DNA from 3 places in the Desulfitibacter alkalitolerans DSM 16504 genome. Region 1 is predicted to be linked to each of the others. Evidence: riboswitches for the same ligand, from Rfam matches in the RefSeq annotation. Region 1 holds a riboswitch; each other region holds the start of a gene.
What was found. A riboswitch is a leader RNA that binds a small molecule or an ion and turns the genes downstream of it on or off. The one in region 1 is predicted to bind thiamine pyrophosphate.
Positions count from the first base shown of each region.

Region 1 (4,259 bases):
GCAAATGCAAAAGCTGTGTAAAGACCTCAAGGAAGAATATGACTATGTTTTAGTTGACTGCCCAGCGGGAATAGAGGGTGGGTTTAAAAACGCTATAGCAGGTGCTGATAAGGCTATTGTAGTTACAACTCCCGAGGTGTCGGCTGTAAGAGATGCTGACAGGATAGTTGGCTTATTAGAAGCTAATGATTTGAAAAATCCCAAGCTAATCATTAACAGAATCCGCCCCCACATGGTGAAAAAGGGCGACATGATGGATATTGATGATATGATTGAAATTCTGGCAATTGAGCTTTTAGGTGTTGTGCCAGAAGATGAATTTATAGTTGTTTCAACCAATAAGGGTGAGCCTGCTGTTTTGGACAAGGATTCAATGGCTGGACAAGCCTATAGAAATATTTCTTTAAGAATAACTGGCGAAAATGTTCCCCTTATGCAGTTAGATGCTAATGTAGGGATAATGAAGAAACTTCGTAAACTTATAGGATTTTAAAGAACATAAAGGGGGCGTAGGTTATGCTACAGTTATTACAGCGGATATTGGGGGTTGGTTCACCCTCAAGCAAAACAATTGCAAAGGAAAGGCTACGCTTGGTATTGCTCCATGACAGGACAAGCATTCCACCCCATGTAATTGAGGCTCTTAAAGGGGATTTAATACAATGCATTTCAAAATATATGGAGATAGATGAAAATAATCTTGATGTTAGTCTGAGTGATAGTGATGAATCTGTAGCCTTAGTTGCAAATATTCCAATACTAAAGGTTAGACAAATGTAATACATATTAAAAACACACTTAAGTCCCTGTACAGTGCAGGGATTTTTAATTCCAATTTTTCTAATACTAAATGTTCCTTTCCATGTGGTATAATTACATGGATGGGGGTATGGACCATGAAGCTACCTGAAAAAAAGATGCTGAAAAATATAGATTACCTTTTTGTTTTGACCCTGTTGGCTATTCTTGGGCTAAGCATTGCTGTAATGCCAAGTGCATCAGCAACAATCACAAGTGATTCAACCTACTATGCAAAGAAACAATTAAGCTGGATATTTATTGGCATCATAGCAATGATCTTTGTTTTATCCATTGACTACAAACAGCTGCAAAAGTACTCAAAATATTTATATGTCTTAAATATAATTATTCTGCTTTTAGTTTTAAGCCCTCTAGGACATACAGCAAAGGGTGCTCAAAGATGGATTAATATTGGACCCTTTGTATTTCAGGCATCAGAATTTGCCAAAATACTAGTCATCATTACCTTTGCTGATTTCCTTGCCAAAAGGCAGGGCAAGCTGGAAACCTTTAAACAGTTCCTACCCTGTTTTATTTTTGTTGGCATACCAATGCTGCTGGTGCTAAGGCAGCCTGATTTAGGAACATCTCTTGTCTTCATTGCCATCCTTATTGGTATGATGTTTATAGCCGGTGCAAATCCAAGGCTTCTATTTGGCTTGGTCACAGCAGGTGTAGCAAGTGGTATAGGGCTTATACATGCACACCTAAAATGGGGAATATGGCTGCCTTTAAAGGATTACCAGCTTATGCGGCTAATAGTATTTTTAAACCCCTACGAGGATGGTATGGGAGGCAGGGGTGCAGGCTACCAGCTTATTCAATCTCAGGTGGCTGTGGGATCCGGTGGACTAACTGGTAAGGGATTGTTCCAGGGTTCCCAGGTACAGTTAAATTTTCTGCCAGAGCATCATACAGATTTTATTTTTTCAGTAGTTGGGGAGGAGCTTGGCTTTATAGGAGCGGTAATAATATTGGCCTTATATTTTTTCTTAATCTATAGAAGCATCGATATTATGGCCCATGCCAAGGATATGTTTGGGGTGTTAATGGTAGCAGGTGTAACATCCATGTTGGTGTTTCATATTCTTGTAAATGTAGGCATGGCAATAGGCATTATGCCTATAACAGGATTGCCCTTGCCCCTGTTTAGCTATGGCGGCAGCTCAATGCTGGCCAACCTGATTGCCCTGGGAATAATTCTAAACGTTAATATACGGCGAAAAAAGATTATTTTTTAATAAAACTGAATCTTTTCCACTAGGGGAGCCAAGAGGCTGAGACAAAAACTTAGGTTTTTGACCCTTTGTACCTGAACTGGGTAATACCAGCGTAGGAAAGTGGTGCTATAGAGAGTTTGGCACCACAGTATGGGACCTGTGGTGTTTTTGTTTTTTATTTAATTTGAAATGGAGGTAAAGTAGGTATGGTAATGAAAAAAGTATTGACAATTGCAGGTTCAGATTCCGGAGCAGGGGCAGGGATACAGGCCGATTTGAAAGCTATTGCTGCCATAGGTGCGTATGGTACTACGGCCATTACATCCATCACAGCACAAAACACCCTGGGTGTAAAGGGTGTTTACAATTTGCCTTTGGAAATGATAGAAGCCCAAATAGATGCGGTTATGGAGGATATATCTGCAGATGCAGTGAAAACAGGAATGCTTGCCACAAGGGAAATAATACTCCTTGTGAGCAAAAAGGTTAAGGAATATAAAATGGATAAGCTGGTTGTTGACCCTGTTATGGTAGCAACAAGTGGCGATATTTTGCTGGAAAATGATGCCGTTGATACATTAATCCAAGAACTAATGCCCCTGGCAGAGGTAGTTACACCTAATATAAAAGAGGCTGAAGTTTTATCCGGGCTTACCATTGATACTATACATGATATGGAGGCTGCAGCAAAACAAATAGCAAAAATGGGCCCTAAATATGTAATAGTTAAAGGGGGCCATAGAAGAGAAGATGCCATGGATATTCTTTATGATGGAAAAGAAACCTTTTATTTTCCAGGCGAAAGGGTAAATACTAATAATACCCATGGTACAGGCTGCACTTACTCTGCTGCCCTGGCCGCTTGTATTGCCCAGGAAATTACAATGATAGATGCAGTTGGCAGAGTAAAACAATATATTACAAAGGGCCTAGCTAATTCTTTAGCCATAGGAAAGGGAAGTGGCCCTGTAAATCATTTTTGGATGCTTAATACGTTCTGCAGGGAGGGAAAGATTTGAGAAACTGGCATGTGTATCTAATTACTTCTCAAGAATTATCCGGGGGCAGATCAACTCTCGAAGTTGTTAAGGAAGCTGTAGCTGCTGGAGTAGATGTTGTTCAGCTCAGGGAAAAGACCATGGAAGGTAAGGAATTATTGGAACTCGGACGAAAAATACGTGAGATAACAAAAGAAGCTGGTGTAAAGTATATTGTAAATGATAGGGTTGATATTGCACTACTAACTGATGCTGATGGGGTTCATCTGGGTCAAGGTGATATTCCGTATAATTATGCCCGCTCCCTTGTGGGTGAGAAAATGATTATAGGAATATCTGTTGATACAGTGGAACAGGCAGTAAAGGCAGAGAGAGAGGGAGCAGATTATATAGGAGTAGGACCTGTATATGCCACAAACTCAAAAAATAATGCAGGACCTTGCCTGGGTCTTGAAAATCTTAAGAAGATTCGCAGCAATTCAACCATCCCCATTGTAGCTGTTGGGGGAATTAACCAAGGAAATGCCACAGAGGTTATTCTAAATGGTGCAGATTGCTTATCAGTCATATCTGCAATTACCCAGGCAGAAGACATACAAGCAAGTGTTAGAGAATTAAAAAGACAAATAATATCTGGGAAGGGTGAGTTGAACAAATGACAAAGGATCTGTTAAAGCTGGTAAGGGAAAAGAAACCCCTGGTACATCACATTACTAATGATGTAACTGTAAATGACTGTGCAAACATTACCCTAAATACAGGTGGCCTGCCTGTAATGGCCTATTCCATTGATGAGGTTCATGAAATGGTTAAGGTTGCTGGAGCCCTGGTGCTAAATATTGGCACATTAAATAAGGACCAGATTAAGGCCATGATAAAAGCAGGAAAGGCTGCCAATGAAGCAGGTGTACCTGTAATACTCGATCCTGTGGGAGTAGGGGCCACTACCCTTAGAACTGAAAGTGCATTGGAAATACTAAAAGAAGTTAGAATAGACATTATTAAGGGCAACAAGGCGGAAATAAATATCCTGGCAGGTCAGGGCGGACAAATCAGGGGTGTAGAATCAATTGGGGATTATGATGATATGGAGGATGCTGCTTGCAGTCTTGCAAAAAAATATCAATGTATAGTAGTAGCGTCTGGAGCAAGAGATATTGTAACTGATGGCGAAAGAATTATCTGGGTTGCCAATGGCCATGAATTAATGAGCCGGGTGGTAGGAACAGGCTGTATGGCA
Region 1 is NZ_KK211100.1:520,573-524,831, reverse strand. Features, by position in the region: gene minD (septum site-determining protein MinD) at 1-493, shown strand, start outside; gene minE (cell division topological specificity factor MinE) at 517-780, shown strand; gene rodA (rod shape-determining protein RodA) at 897-2,042, shown strand; TPP riboswitch at 2,054-2,157, shown strand; gene thiD (bifunctional hydroxymethylpyrimidine kinase/phosphomethylpyrimidine kinase) at 2,228-3,040, shown strand; gene thiE (thiamine phosphate synthase) at 3,037-3,678, shown strand; gene thiM (hydroxyethylthiazole kinase) at 3,675-4,259, shown strand, end outside.

Region 2 (4,259 bases), on a different contig from region 1:
CATAGCCATTCTTTTTTAACCCTTTGTTTGGTACTTTTTTTGTACATAAACCTTGTTGCTGCACAAGCTGGAATTGGAGATGCGGCCGAGGAGCTATCTGCAGTGGAGAAATCCACACATGGAGAAAACTGGAATTTTATTGATAATATACCTACTAAAGATATTCAAAACCTGAATAAGCTAATTCCTAAAAGCTATGTCCCATGGGAAACAATCGTTAATGAAGAGGAGAAGAGCCGCCGCCAGGGTGTTGGTGAACCCGGGGAACAGGGGCCTGCTGGGATTGTTGATGCCAGGGTCAATGAAAGTAGAGAGCAGCAAACTGAAATAAGACAGGAACAAGAGCAAGAGCAGACCAAGGAGCAAAAGCCTGAGCAAAAGTTTGAGCAGAGGCCCGAACAAAAACCAGAGCAAAAACAGGAGAAGCCTGCAAAAAATTTGGATGGATATCTTAACGCATATGTGCTAGATGTGATCAAGAATTATGAAATTGGAAAGTATCCATACCTGCTCAATAATGATTACAAGAACTATAATGGGGTGACTACTAACCTGTACTACAAGGACAAGCTGCTGCTCAAGGCCCACCCCTCAGGTAACAGGGCAAGTCACTGTACTGGGATTACCTTTGAGGTTTTTTTTAAGGCCATGCAGGAAAGAAACAAAAGGCTCGGTCTAGATCCAAATGATTTCAACGGTATGTCCTGGAATGAGCTGTTTGACTTTGTCCTTTTATGGTACATGGCAGATGGAGCACAAAAAAGCAATAGCGTAATAGCCGTGGAAAAATATGGAATAGGCAAGGGTGTTAAAAATCTTGAGGAAGTTAGACCTGGTGATTTCATACAATTTTCCAGGACTAACAATACAGGCCATATTGGTGTATTTCTAGAATGGGTAAGGGAGGACAGCAGGATAATTGGTTTTAGATACTGGTCCAGCCAGGAGTCAACCAGGGGAATTAATTATAGAACAGAATACTTCAATATTACCGATAAAGCTGGAAGAAAACGGGGTAGTGTACTTACCAACCACCTTTATATTGCTAGAATAGTGCCAGTAAACCAATATAAGTAAGGTAAATCAACTGCTAAAACGGGGACCCTTGCACCATTTAATATGGGAGCAAGGGCCTTGCGTTTTGGGTGTTAGAGACTTATTTCACAGCGTCATGAACCTTATCCTGCAGGTTAGCTAGATCTACAGTTTTTGAAGTAAACCTGCCAAGTAAGAGTGATATGACTATAGGTATGAATAAGGCTAAACTAAAGGAATGAAGCAGGTTGCCCCGGGTAAAGGCTGGGTCGGGAAACAAAAGAGCCCCTGCTAGGATGCCGCAAAGTACTGCCACCACTCCAGCCCAACCTGGAAACCTTTCTGAATACAGGCCAAAGAATACTGGGAAAAGGGCTGCCGCACATACCAGGTCAGCTATAAAGAATAAATAAAGAACACTATAGCCCTGGGATGCTGTGGTAATAACCAGAATACAAATTACTGCTGTTATAATTCTGGAGTAGGCAATAAGCTTTTTAGGGCTGATATCTTTACGTGCCCTGGCTATATCAACAGTTACTATTCCAGTCATGGCATTTATAAGTGTATCGGCGCTGCTCATAACAAGTGCCACTGCAAGTACTAATACAACTGTTATTACCCAGGTTGGAGTTGAAGCAAGCACAACCTCAAACAAGGCAGAGGAGGGAGAAGTCAAGGTGTTTTCTGCTACAGCCATAAGACCAAAGGAGCCTGCTATCATGACAACAGGTATTATCATCAAGCCAGCTATAACAAAGGACTTGCGAACTGTTGCTGTATCCCTGCTGGCATAGACTCTAGACCATAGTCCCTGATGAAACATGTTTGCCGCAAAAACAGCAATTAAAAGGGTAGCGGTAAATTCCCATGCCCCAATATGCTTGAAGCTTAATAGTGAAGGCTCCAGGGACTTTACACGCGCAACAGCCTCACCAAATCCACCTAGGGAGGAAAGGGTTCCAAAAAAGGCCAACAGCAGCAAGGGTATAATTAGAATTGCTTGAATGGTATCTGTAAAAATTGAGCCTCTTATGCCGCCATAAGTGGTATACACAAGGGTAGAGCCTCCTATGAGCAGGGCTGTTATCCACAAGGGAATCCCTGTAACAAGGTATACTGCCAGGGCAATTCCCGTTAATTCAGCGGCAAGGAAAACAGCCATGTAAAACATGGATACAATTAAAGTAAGGACATACATGCCCCTGCCGTATCTATAAAAAACAAATTCAGGCAGGGTTGAGCAGTTAGGGGCAAGGTATCTTAACCTTGGCCCGAAAATGGCAAAGGCAACAACTACGAGGGCCTGGGCTACGGCATAGCCCATAAATGCTGTCAATCCTCCCCAGGTTCCGGCTTCCGCAGGACTAAAAAGAATCCATGCCCCCATGATTGATGCAAATATTGTTGCAACAGCAGGGCCTGTGCTCAAAGTATGTCTGGCGGTTATAAAACCGTCCAGGGTATTAAAGGTGTTCCTGGTGCAATAGATGTAGAGAACAGCTGCCAGCATGAAAAACATTACAGAAAAAACAATCCAAAAAGTCATTTCTTTGTCCCTCTTTTCCAAGTTGTAATTATATTAAAAAATATGTAAGCGAAATATCAACCTAATAAAATAAAAAGCGTCCCAGCAGCATAGCCAAGACGCATAAAAATCAGTCTGTCCACACTATTCCTCCGCTGGTATTACCCATCTCAGGTTCGAAGGGTCTGCAGGTTTCGCCTGCATTCTCAGTCTCCTATAAAGAAACTCCCCTTAGTGCAATTTTATTAAGTTTATTTTTTCCTACATGCTTTTAATGAATCAATTATAGTCTATAAAGCATGGTTTTTGCAAATGATTTCTTAAAACAATAATTCAAATATAATTCAAACAATAAGTCTTATTATAATTTTCTAAAAAACTTCGTTTATTTTTCATACACAAGTTATGGACTAAAACATATAATAATAGTTAAGTCAATTGGTAAAACAGGCAGCTTATGTATATAATAGAGGAAGTATAGAGATAAGGTGCATTATTATACTTTATGACAAGAAGGTGATTAGGAAGATATGAGCGATTTTCATTTACGTGATTATGAGCAGGTAATGAGTGAATTAAATGCACAGACTAAAGGGTTAAGCTCCAGTGATGTAGAAGAAAGAAAGAAAAAGTATGGTGATAACGTTCTCCCAAGTGAACCACCACCATCAATTCTGGAGATATTTATCAGGCAGTTTAAAAGTCCATTAATATACATCCTCCTGGTTGCAGGTATAGTATCCATTGTACTTAAAGAATACATTGATGCTGGATTTATTATCCTTGTTCTGCTTCTCAATTCTGTCATTGGGACTTTTCAAGAGTATAATGCTGCAAAAAGTGCGGCTGCCTTACAGAAAATAGTGCCCCATAAAGCCCAGGTCATAAGAGAGGGAAGGAAAACCGAAATAGATGTTAAGGATATTGTTCCAGGCGATATAGTAGTCCTGGAAGCGGGATTTATGGTACCTGCTGACATGCGCCTCATCAAGGCAAACAGCCTTGAAATAGATGAGTCCCTTTTAACCGGTGAGTCAGTTCCTGTGACCAAGAAAACCGAAAAGCTTCAGGGTGAAAATATTTCTCTTGGGGACAGGATTAATACTGCCTTTGCAAGCACAGTTGTGTCAAGGGGTTCTGGTTTAGGTGTTGTTACAGATATTGGTTTAAAGACAGAAATAGGAAAAATTGCAGAGGTTATTGCAGGACCAACCCAGGCCAAGGCACCTCTTGTGCATAGGATGGAAATATTTTCAAGAAACATTGCCATTGTTGTTCTTGGGGCTTCTGCACTTCTGGCAGTACTTGCATTCATGAGGGGTATTGAGGCCCAGGAGGTCTTTTTCATGGCAGTTGCCCTTGCTGTATCAGCCATTCCAGAGGGTTTGCCAGTTGGTATAACCATAGCCCTTTCTGTGGGTATGCGGAGAATGGCAGAACGTAACGTTATTGTTAGAAAACTGGTTGCTGTGGAGGGTTTAGGCAGCTGTACGGTTATTGCCAGTGACAAGACTGGGACCCTGACCCATAATGAATTAACGGCAAAGCTAATCAGCCTGCCAGATGGCAAAAGCATTGAGGTAAGTGGGGAAGGATATAATCCTGAGGGAGAAGTAAAAATACCAAATGATTTAGAAAAGCAAAGGATTGTGCGTTTTGTAGAAGCTGTTGTTTTATGTAATGAAGCCACCCTATA
Region 2 is NZ_JHVU01000018.1:52,041-56,299, forward strand. Features, by position in the region: gene K364_RS0100315 (hypothetical protein) at 1-1,077, shown strand, start outside; gene K364_RS0100320 (sodium:solute symporter family transporter) at 1,157-2,584, opposite strand; TPP riboswitch at 2,694-2,805, opposite strand; gene K364_RS22270 (cation-translocating P-type ATPase) at 3,094-4,259, shown strand, end outside.
Region 2: linked by a shared signal. The riboswitch ahead of K364_RS0100320 (sodium:solute symporter family transporter) and the one ahead of thiD (bifunctional hydroxymethylpyrimidine kinase/phosphomethylpyrimidine kinase) in region 1 are both predicted to bind thiamine pyrophosphate.

Region 3 (4,259 bases), on a different contig from region 1:
TATAGCTTACTGGTGTCTGTGTCCTGGATTCCCCGGTAAGAACCAGGACATGCTTCAAGCCGGTTTTAGAAATTTCCCTGGCTTCTGCTTCTATTTCCTGCATGGTTAGTTTTTTTCGTGCAATGTTATTGGCTGCGTTGAAGCTACAGTACACACATTTATTTACACAGTGGTTGGAAATATAGATAGGTGTATAAAGCAAAATTGTTTTACCAAAATTCTGCAGGGAAAGCATATGGGCCCTTTGGGCCATCTGTTCTAGATAGACCTGGGCCTTAGGAGAAAGAAGGGCTAAAAAATCCCATGGTTCAAGCTTATCCTTGTCCAGTATCCTCCTTATATCATTGCCTTGTATTTTTTGAAAAAAATTGTCAAAGGAAAAATCTTTTATCTTAGAATACTCATTATAGAAACTCATGAAGCATCAACCTCATCTAAAAAACCTGTAAGGGGTGAAGATGGATTTGCAAGCTGACCCTGGGGACCTAATTTAGCATTATAGGCCAATCTTCCGGCCTTAACCGCTAGAGCAAAGGCTTCTGCCATGGCTATGGGATCCTTTGAGGTAGCTATGGCTGTATTGACCAGGACAGCCTCTGCCCCCATTTCCATGGCTTGTGCCGCATCTGATGGCTTACCAAGGCCGGCATCAACAATAATGGGCACGTCAATTTCATTAATCATTATTTGGATCAATTCCCCTGTTCTGATGCCCCTGTTTGTTCCAATTGGCGAACCCAGGGGCATAACTGCTGCTGCACCAGCCTCAACCATTCTCCTGGCAGACATAAGGTCAGGGCTCATGTAAGGCAAAACTACAAAGCCTTCCTTTGCTAGCATCTCCGTGGCCTTAATAGTCTCGAAATTGTCAGGCATCAGATATTTATTGTCAGATATTACTTCAATTTTCACCCAATTGCCGCAGCCCATAGCCCTGGCAAGCCTGGCTATTCTTACGGCCTCTTCAGCATTTCTAGCTCCTGAGGTATTGGGCAATAAGATGCAGCCTTTTGGTATATATTCTAGTATGTTATCTTCTTTATCATCTAGATTTACCCGCCTTAATGCCATTGTTATTACCTGTGTGCCGCATCTATTAATGACCTTGGGCATTATGCTGTTACTAGCATATTTTCCAGTTCCAATAAAAAGCCTGCTTTCCAGAGCAACTCCACCTATTGTTAACCTATCCATAAGCTCCTCCTTGTTTATCTATGTGAATTTGTTTCATACATCCTTTTCTCCCAGGATCAGCCGTAAAACTGTATTGGCCTGGTGATTGGCAGCTATTGCTACCCTGGGTGCCATTAGTCCACAGCCTGGTTTGGCCTCTGACACTCCATCACCAATAAGGTAAAAATAGTCACTTATTTTTTTTGTGATTATGGTATTGCTTGAAAAATATCCTGCCATTCCTGATGATGCTACTACATATTTCTTTGGAAACAGCTTTAAAGCCGCATTCACCAGTTCAGCCTTACATTTCGGATCATCAAAGGCTTCAACAATAATGTCTGCATTGGAAAAGCATTCTTGAACATTATCTGCATTAAGATAAGTATTTTTAGTCTCTAACTCTACAAAGGGGTTAACTTGCTGTATCAGCTCCCTTAATGCTTCTGTTTTTAACAATCCTATGTGGCTGATAAAATATTGCTGCCTGTTAAGATTGCTTGGTTCAACTACATCATAATCTACCAGTACAAGCTTACCTATACCTAACCTTGCAAGGGATATGGCTGTATTAGATCCCAGGCCCCCAAGACCAGCTATTCCCACAGCAGCCTTTTTCACCTTTGCAAACACGCCTGGAGTATGTCTTGCCATCAATAGTGCTTCCATTTCCCCTTGACTGGGAATTTCGCCCCTTTTAATAAAGACTAAACGGTCATTTTCCTTAAGCTTCCTATCTTCTTTTATGATAAAACCATTTAATACAACAATATCTGCATCTGATTTAAACATATCCCTTATTGTAAAGGCTGAAAGCTCGGGTTTTATGCTGGTAATCCTGTCATTAACAAAAATCTTCATTTAAACTTAGCCTCCCCCTACAAAGCTGACAATTTCAACCTTATCCCCTTCATGAAGAAGCATTTCTTGATAGTCTTCCTTTGCAATAATCTGCAGGTTTACTTCCACAACTACCTTTTCGTGACAGATGCCCAGCCTTTCCAAAAGCTGCAGTATTGTAGTTCCTGATGGTATATCCAGTGCTTTTCCATTGACCAGCATTTAAACTCCTCCTTTCCAGTACAAAGCCAAGATAATACAATATCTTCCACATTACTTTAAAGCATAATCTCCTAAACGCCAGAAAAGCTTACCCTAGGTAAGCTTTTAGTGTTTTTTGTTTAAAAAACATGACTTCCCTACGGTAGTATTAACTACATCAGGTTCAGAGGGTTAGGATTGCTCCTTCTCAGCCAGATGGCACCCCTAGTATTTTATTAAGTTTTTAACCTAGTTATAAGTATAAACTATTTGTTATTTCAAGGGAATAGAAATAATCATATTTTATTTTCTAGAAAACCAGACTATCCGGGTCAGGACCTACCCTTTCATTTTTATTTAAAGAATCTATCTTAGCCATATCTTCCATTGCAATTGCAAAATCATATATATGGGCATTTTCTCTAATGCGATGCTCCGAAACAGATTTCGGTATAGTTATAACTCCCTTTTGCAAATCCCATCTTAAAATTATTTGTGCAGGAGTTTTATTGTATTTTTTAGCTAAACTTACAATAACCTCATTATCAAGGATTTGTCCCCTCATCAAGGGACTCCAGGCCTCCAGCATTATATTGTGATCTGAGCAGTACTCGTGCAGCTCTTTTTGAGTAAGTCTTGGGTGATACTCAATCTGATTGACCATGGGAACTAGCTCATTTTTTGAAATTAAATCCTCTAGGTGATGGATTTGAAAGTTGCTTACTCCTATGGCACGAACATGACCTTCCCTGTAAAGCTTTTCAAGAGCTTTCCATGTGTCATTATACTTGTCTTTTCCCGGCCAATGAATTAGATACAGGTCTATATAATCCACAGCCAATTCTTTTCTGCTTTTTTCAAAAGCCTGCAATGTACTTTCATAACCCTGGTCACTATTCCAAACCTTTGTGGTAATGAAAACCTCCTCCCTTGGGATACCATATTCCCTGATAGCCTGGCCTACTCCCTTTTCGTTTTCATAAAAGGCAGCAGTATCTATACTTCTATACCCTACATCCAGGGCAGTTTTCACAGCCGACTTGACCTCTTCACCTTCTTTAGCTTTGTATACCCCCAGTCCAAACCAGGGCATTTTTACACCGTTGTACAGCCCTGCACAATCATGGATACTCCTAATCAATGCTTTCAACTCCTTTGGTATCTTTCACTTTATTTTATAATATCCTGCACTTTACCTTCAACTACCTTTATGAGGTCATCAACATTCATGGCTATTTGCACTCCTATTTTCCCGCCACTTACAATGATCTCCTTGGATGCCTCTGCCCTCATATCTATAAAGGTTTTGTAAAGCTTTTTCATCCCTATTGGCGAGCACCCTCCCCTGATGTAGCCGGTAAATTTTTGAATATCCCTGGAAGGTATCATTTCAATTTTCTTTTCGCCTGACGCTTTAGCTGCCTTTTTTAAGTCCAGTTCCTCCTGAACAGGAATAATAAAGACATATAAATTACTACTGCTGCCCTGGGCTACCAGGGTTTTATACACAACCTTTGGATCCTTTCCTATTTTCTCTGCAACAGAAATACCATCAATTTTTCCATCATTATTCTCATAAGAATATACCTTATAAGCAATTTTTCTGCTGTCAAGGATACGCATAGCATTTGTTTTTGAAGGTGCCATTTTTTTATAATTCCTTTCTAAAGCTTACCTGTTGTTATACCTGTTGTTTTATCTAAAAATGTCATAGAAGTTAAATATTCTTTATAGAGTGCTTTATATAGCTATCAGGCTGGTTTTTACTTGTTTGCTGCTGCCATATTGCTGGAAATCCTAGGGATGTTAATCTGCCTGGGTAGCATTCGTAATAATTAGCATATAGGGACACTGAGAATTATATTTCAAAGAGTATGTATTATATTCTAGAATTATTATATGATTGTCTGAAGGTTTACCAATTATAGTTTACCCAAAAAGGAAAAGGCCCTGAGCTTCCCCCACTCAAGGCACATTAATTAATCCCTATGCTCTATAAACCCCCTGGGCAGCCTCTAGGGCTCCCATTTTATCAATCTTTTGGC
Region 3 is NZ_KK211103.1:141,184-145,442, forward strand. Features, by position in the region: gene thiH (2-iminoacetate synthase ThiH) at 1-418, opposite strand, end outside; gene K364_RS0117130 (thiazole synthase) at 415-1,194, opposite strand; gene thiF (sulfur carrier protein ThiS adenylyltransferase ThiF) at 1,228-2,034, opposite strand; gene thiS (sulfur carrier protein ThiS) at 2,041-2,235, opposite strand; TPP riboswitch at 2,353-2,451, opposite strand; gene K364_RS0117145 (aldo/keto reductase) at 2,525-3,307, opposite strand; gene ybaK (Cys-tRNA(Pro) deacylase) at 3,385-3,861, opposite strand; gene K364_RS0117155 (pyridoxal-phosphate-dependent aminotransferase family protein) at 4,201-4,259, opposite strand, start outside.
Region 3: linked by a shared signal. The riboswitch ahead of thiS (sulfur carrier protein ThiS) and the one ahead of thiD (bifunctional hydroxymethylpyrimidine kinase/phosphomethylpyrimidine kinase) in region 1 are both predicted to bind thiamine pyrophosphate.